DNA from 2 places in the Ciceribacter sp. RN22 genome. Region 1 is predicted to be linked to the other one. Evidence: riboswitches for the same ligand, from Rfam matches in the RefSeq annotation. Region 1 holds a riboswitch; the other holds the start of a gene.
The links. A riboswitch is a leader RNA that binds a small molecule or an ion and turns the genes downstream of it on or off. The one in region 1 is predicted to bind FMN.

Region 1 (3,404 bases):
CGGCGAACAATGCGGCCAGCCGGGTTGCTGCTGCCGGGTTTCACGCCCTCGCGACGACCGGTGGATCGGGCGTGACGATCGTCAACGGAACGCTCGGCAATTGCGGACCGTGACATCGTGCCGGTAGAATTGCATTGAACGGAACAAGGATGAATGCCCTCGCCGTCGGGCCTTCGGCCCGGCGGCTCTTTCCAAAGGAGCGTGCAAGACATGGCCGTACTGCATCACGCCTTTCGTTGCCCCGTCACACCGGCCTTCGAAGAGACGGTCCGCGAGGTATTGTCGGCATGGGATGCCGGCGACCATGAGAAACTCTCCGCAATGGCGCTGCGTCGCCTGCCCCGGATCGCGGAACGCGAGGATATCCAGGCGGCGTTTCGCCTCGATCCGGACGGGGCGATGCCATCCTGGCTGCAGCCGGAATTCGTGAGCCCCGGGCTCGCTGCCTTGGTCCTGCTTGCCGACAGTTTCGTGCCGATACCGTCCCTCAGCGCCGGCAAGGACACGAACCACTACCTGCTTACAACGCATTTACCAGTGCTCGGCTGGAACGCGAGAGAGGTGCAACTTCTCGTCCGCGGTGATCCGATCGAGGTCATGCTCGCCCGGTATTCGAGCGCTCCCCAGGAGCTCGTCGCAAGCAAGTTTCGCGAGACAGGCGGCTGGACGGACGGAACCGTGGCAAGGACACTCGGGGACTTGCTCGCCCGTCTTGCGGCGACAGTCGATTCCGGCGCCTCGCCGGCGGTTCGGGAGAGCTGGAACGCTCTTCGTCACAGTGGTGCAATCGACGATGCGCGTGCGATGCTCGCAGCGGTCGAGGACACCGACTGGCTCGTGACCAGCGTTACCCACTAGCGCATGTGACGATGCAGCCGGCAGGATAATCCGCCCGATCGCGCAAGATCTCCGTTGGATCGCTCTCGCCTGAAGTTGGTCAGGCCCAAGAACTGCTCGCAAGCATCCCTGCGGGAAAAGACATCCGGGCGACATGCACGAAAGGGCTGCGGGCCTGCTCGACCCGCACCGCCCCCTACCTAGGCCGCAGCGATGCAAGCCGCGGCATCTTGGTGCTTCCGGTACCGGATCAGTTCCTCGATCGTGATGATCGGGAGATCATGGAGTTTGCAGAACGCCTTGAGTTCGGGCAGGCGCGCCATGGTGCCATCATCATTTGCGACCTCGCAGATCACTCCGGACGGATTCTTGCCCACCAGGCGCGCAAGGTCGACCGCGGCCTCGGTATGACCGGGGCGGCCAAGGACGCCTTTCGGGTGGGCGCGTAGCGGAAAAATGTGTCCCGGCCGGGCAAAGTCCTCAGGCGCCGACGTCTCGTCCATCAGTGCACGCACCGTTGCGGCACGGTCGGCGGCCGAAATTCCCGTCGTCGTTCCGTGGACATAGTCGACCGAGACGGTGAACGCTGTCTTGAGATACTCCGTGTTGTGCGGGACCATCAGCGGGATGCGAAGAGCGTCCAGCCGTTCCCCTTCCATGGCAACGCAGATCAGGCCGCGCGCATGCTTCATCATGAATGCGATAACCTCAGGCGTCACGTGATCGGAAGCGACGATAATGTCGCCTTCATTCTCGCGGTCCTCGTCGTCGACGACCACGACCATTCCGCCCCGCGCAAAGCTATCCAATGCGTCTTCAATTTTCGAAAGTGTCATTTCAATGCCTTTCAAGGGTAACCGCGTGAGCGGCCAAACCACGACCTTCCGGCCGCCATCCATCCCTTGGGCGAACACAGCACACACGTCTCCCCATCGGGGAGGCGCCATGGCCGATGTTCTCTTTCATCCGGACTGTGACCGTCGGCTCCGGCATCGCACCGGATCTGCTGCCTTTCACCGGAGTGAAAGCGCTCGCGGGCTCCCGGCAAAGCCGGATACCGCCGGTGGGGAATTTCGCCCCGCCCTGAGAACCCTTTGAAAATAGGCGCAAGACCACAGCGATTTCAAGTGCAAAGGAACCGGTGGCGGCAATTGGTCGGCGAATGTCGCGTTTGCCTTTCTTAATCGTCGCGCACAGAAAACGGCACGGTGCTCGAGAACACCGTGCCGTATTCGATGAAAGCCGATATTGACCGGCAGACGCTACCAGCAGCAGAAACCACCGTCGACGAGAAGGTCGACACCGGTGACGAAACTGGCCGCACCGGAAAGCAGGAAGACGGCGGGCCCAACCATCTCGTCAACCGTCGCCATGCGCTGCATCGGGGTCTGCTCTTCGAACAGTTTCGTCTGGTGCACCATCTCGGGCCGCGTGTTCATCGGCGTGGCGGTGTAACCGGGGCTGATCGTGTTGACGCGGATACCGCGCCCGACCCATTCCATGGCCATCGACTTCGACAAGTGGATAACGCCCGCCTTCGAAGCGTTGTAGTGGCACTGGTTCAGCCCACGATTGACGATCACGCCCGACATCGAGGCGATGTTGACGATCGACCCACGTCCGTTCTTCAACATCGCCCGTGCTTCCGCCTGGCAGGAGAGAAAGACCCCCTTCAGGTTGATGTCCATCATCGTCTGGAACTGGCTCTCCTCCATCTCCTCCGCCGGGTTGGCATTGGCAATGCCGGCGGCATTGACCGCGAGCGTGAGAGGGCCGAGCTCGGCCTCGGTCCGGGCGACCGCCTCGTTGAGCGCGACGGCCTGGGTCACGTCGGCCGCAATCCGGATGCTGCGGCGGCCCGTTCCGGCTATGAACTCCGCCGTCCGCGCCAGCCCGTCATCGGTCCGACGGTCAAGCAGCGCGACGTCGGCGCCGCACTGGGCCAGGCCCATGGCGATACGCTGACCGATCCCGCTGCCCGCCCCCGTCACCAGCGCGACATTGCCGCCGAGGTCGAACAGTTTCGGTGCATTCAGTGTGATGTCCGGCATGACATTCTTTCCTTCTTCAAATCGTCGCCAGTTCCATGACCGAGACGTCGTTCGCGTCCTTGCGATCCAGAATACCGGCCTGCTTGCCTTGCGCCATGACCATGATGCGATTGGAGACGCCCAGCACCTCTTCGAGGTCCGAGCTGACGACGATCACCGCCACACCCTCTCGAGCCAGGTCCATGATCATGTCATAGATAGAAGAGCGCGCGCCGACATCGATGCCGCGGGTCGGTTCGTCCAGCACCACCACCTTGGGCTTGCGCGCGAGCCATTTCGCCAGCACGACCTTCTGCTGGTTGCCGCCCGACAACTCGCCGGCGTCCTGCCTTCCGCTGCCCTTGACGCCGAACTTGCGGATGTAAACCTCGGCGAATTGGCCAAGGCGACGCGAGGTCAGCCAGCCACCGCGGGAGATTTCCTGCAGGTTGGCATAGCCGATGTTTTCCTGGATGGAATGTTCGAGGACCAGTCCTTGCAGCTTGCGGTCCTCCGGAACCAGGACAATGCCTTTCC
Region 2 (3,404 bases), on a different contig from region 1:
CGAAGCTTGCGACCTCCAGGCCTTCAAGCTCGACGCCCTTCGACTTCGCGCGCTTGTCCGGGAAATGGCCGATCGCGGCAATCTCTCGCTCGAGCGAAGGACCCGACTCGAAGAGCACCTTGCCGGTCTTGTCGAAGATGGTGAAGCTGCGCGAGCCACCTTCGTAGTCGCCCTCGTTGGCGACGACGAGACGGTCGTCGTCGAGCCACTTGACGGCGTCCGGCTCACGCTTGACGCCCGCCTTCTTGCCGGTGAAGTTCAGCGCGCCGTCCGACTTGGTGTCGATGCCTTCGAGATCGACGGTGCCGGCGGAAAAATGCGACACGACTGCACCGGTCTTGCCGTCGACGATCACGATGTGATTGTTCTCCTGCAGCGTCAGGGCAATCTCGCCGCGGCCGTTGATCGAGACGAATTCGGGTTCCGGGTCGTCGCCGCCGACCTCGGCAAGGCCGGTCAGCGTGACGTGCTTCATCGTGGCGCAATCGGCAGCACCGTCCTTCAGCGCGACGATTGCGAGATCGCCCGCCGGCATCTGCGGCAGCTTGCCGTCGTTCAGCTCCTCATTGCGCTCGTTCTCGATGGCGATGGCGGCGAAGCTCTTGTCAGGGGAGACGGCGACGGAATCGGGCTGTCCGCCGAGGTCGCAGCTGGCTTCGACCGTCTTCGAGGCGATATCGACGATCGCGAGCTTGCCCGAGGGCTTCACATAGCTTTCCGAGGTGTTGACTGCCGCGAGCACCTTGCCGCCGGCGACGGCGACCGAGGTCGGCTCGCCGTCTATCATCAACGCGCCGCCGGCCTTCGGAGCACGGGCATCCGAAATGTCGATGAAGCCGATCGCACCGAGCGGACTGTCGGAATAGACGAGCGTGTTGCCGTCCTCCGTCGCGGCGATGATCTCCGCCGAGGTGACGGTGGACTTTTCCTTGTCGGCGGCAAGATTGGCGGCGACCGGGAAGGATGCGATACGATTGAAAACCTGTTCTGCGGCGGCGGGCATGGCCACGGACGTCAGCAGCGCAGTCATGAATGCTGCGCGCGAAATGCGGTACTTCATCGGAAAACCTCCTGCTTCCTCAAATGAGACAGGAGGCTTGTGCGCGTTTCCCGTTACACGCCTGTGACATCCCCGCCGAAATGCCGGGATATTGCGTCGTGCCCACGTCGAGGCTTATCCCCTGCCCTTCTCCCCGGCAAATTCGCTCGCCATCAGGAAGAGCGAAGCGCCGAGGATCATCGCGGCCCCCGCCCAGAGATAGCCGGCAGGCGCGTAGCCGAAGGCGATCCAGCCGGCGAGCACGTTGAGCGGCAGCTTCAGATCGTCGAAGGGCTGGACGTAGGCGGCGTCGGCCGCCTTGTAGGCCGCCGTCAGGAAATACTGTCCGGCCGCCGTCAGCAGGCCGGCGACGAGGAGCACGGCGAGCCCGCTGCCGGTCGGGACGGCGAAGCTTGCGGCCGCTGCAAGTCCGGCATTGATCGGCGTCAGCAGCGCGAGGAGCCAGATGGTGATCGTCTCGGGCCGCTCATGCGCGGTCAGGTCCTTGACGAGCAGCGAGGACGCGCCCCAGAGCAGGGCAGCGACCACAGGCAGCAGCGAGGCCATGGTGAAGGCCTCCGACCACGGTTGCAGGATGACCATCGCACCTGAAAAACCGGTGAGCGTCGCCGCCCAGCGTTTCCAGCCGACCTCCTCTCCGAGGAAAAGCTTCGCGCCGACGATGATGAAGAAGGGCGAGGTCATCACGAGCGCGATCGCCTGCCAGATCGGCACGGTGGCGAGCCCCTCCACCCAGGCCTGGACGCCGAAGGCCGCGAGCAGCACGCGCGCCAGGTGACGGCCCGGAAAGCGGGTGCGCATGGCGCGCAGGCCGAGCCGCCGCAGCAGCGGGACCGACAGGACGAGCGCGAAGGCATATTGCCAGAAGGCGATCGAGGTGGCCGGAAAGCCCTCGACCATCGCCACCCACTGGGTCGCGACATTGACGACGGCGAAGGCGATGCCCGCCAGAACCATGAAGGCTGCGCCGGCAAAAGCGCCGGACCGGGTGAGCGCAAGGGGGCTCTGATTCATGTCTTTTCCCTTCGACACAAAGGACCAGCACAAACCAGGACGCATGAGGGGTGATGCACAGGCGTGTGGACGACGCTACGACCCACGGCCGTCGCGCCTTCCCGTGCACGAAGCGAACCGTTCGTCCCGAACGCCGGGACCGACAGTTGCCACATCCTCATTCTCTTCCATCCGGACTGTGACCGTCGGCTCCGGCATCGCACCGGATCTGCTGACCCGCCCTCATCGGAAAGCGGCGCTCGCGGGCTCGAGGGCGAACCTCATACCGCCGGTGGGGAATTTCACCCCGCCCTGAGAACGAATTGCCGGTCTTCGACCGGCCAAGAAGGGATAGGCCAGAGTGGCTCGATATGCAATCGCAGGAAAAGGAAAAGCCCGGCCGTCGAGGCCGGGCTTCGTCAGGTCGATTCCAGGCGCTTGCGGAGGACGCCGGGGCCCATCCGCCTGCGCGGGCGGAAATCAGCTGTTGACGGCGTCCTTCAGGCCCTTGCCGGCCGTGAACTTCGGAACGTTGCGCGCCGGGATGTCGACTTCCGCGCCGGTCGAGGGGTTACGGCCCTTCGAAGCTTCGCGGCGGGAAACGGTGAAGGCACCGAAACCAGCGAGGCGAACGTCGCCGCCCTTCTTCAGCTCGCCCTGGACCGTTTCAAAAACGGCGTCGACGGCAGAAGCGGCATCAGCCTTGGTCAGACCGGCCTTCTCGGCAACCGCGGATACGAGTTCGTTCTTATTCATGTTTCCACCCTTTCTGATTGGTATGAAACGACTCAATGGATAAGTCAGGCGGAGAATACGTAAGCATCTGCCCTGAGCAACCCAAAAGCACCGCAATCGCCCGGAAAACAAGGGGTTTCGGCTTATTTACACAAAAAAGGCTGGCAAAAATGCCAGCCTTTTCGATGTCGATGTGCCATTTTGACGAGACTATGGCCGAAAGTCCTCAGTGAGCGATGGTCTGCCCGGCGTCGTCGGTGACGTCGACCGCAGCCACGGTCGGGCCTTCGACGGTGCCGTCCCACTCGATCGGCTCGGGAACCCGGACCAGCGCCTGGCGGATCACCTCGCCCATCCGCGAAACCGGAACGATCTCCAGACTGTTCTTCACGTTGTCCGGAATGTCCGCCAGATCCTTGGCGTTTTCTTCCGGGATCAGAACCTTCTTGATGCCGCCCCGCAGCGCCGCGAGGAGCTTTTCCTTGAGCCCGCCGATCGGCAGGACGCGCCCGCGCAGCGTGATCTCGCCGGTCATCGCGATATCCTTGCGGACCGGAATGCCGGTCATCACGGAGACGATGGCGGTCGCCATCGCGACACCGGCCGAAGGACCGTC

Region 2: it holds a riboswitch for FMN, as region 1 does, so the genes downstream of both, NHF53_RS07125 (DMT family transporter) here and ribB (3,4-dihydroxy-2-butanone-4-phosphate synthase) in region 1, are expected to answer to the same signal.

The regions. Positions count from the first base shown of each region.
Region 1 is NZ_JAMXLD010000002.1:56,609-60,012, reverse strand. Features, by position in the region: gene NHF53_RS15415 (hypothetical protein) at 1-113, shown strand, start outside; gene NHF53_RS15410 (hypothetical protein) at 211-858, shown strand; gene ribB (3,4-dihydroxy-2-butanone-4-phosphate synthase) at 1,038-1,673, opposite strand; FMN riboswitch at 1,788-1,932, opposite strand; gene NHF53_RS15400 (SDR family oxidoreductase) at 2,100-2,888, opposite strand; gene NHF53_RS15395 (sugar ABC transporter ATP-binding protein) at 2,905-3,404, opposite strand, start outside.
Region 2 is NZ_JAMXLD010000001.1:1,426,348-1,429,751, reverse strand. Features, by position in the region: gene NHF53_RS07130 (esterase-like activity of phytase family protein) at 1-1,060, opposite strand, end outside; gene NHF53_RS07125 (DMT family transporter) at 1,175-2,074, opposite strand; FMN riboswitch at 2,230-2,377, opposite strand; gene hupB (DNA-binding protein HupB) at 2,534-2,809, opposite strand; gene lon (endopeptidase La) at 3,015-3,404, opposite strand, start outside.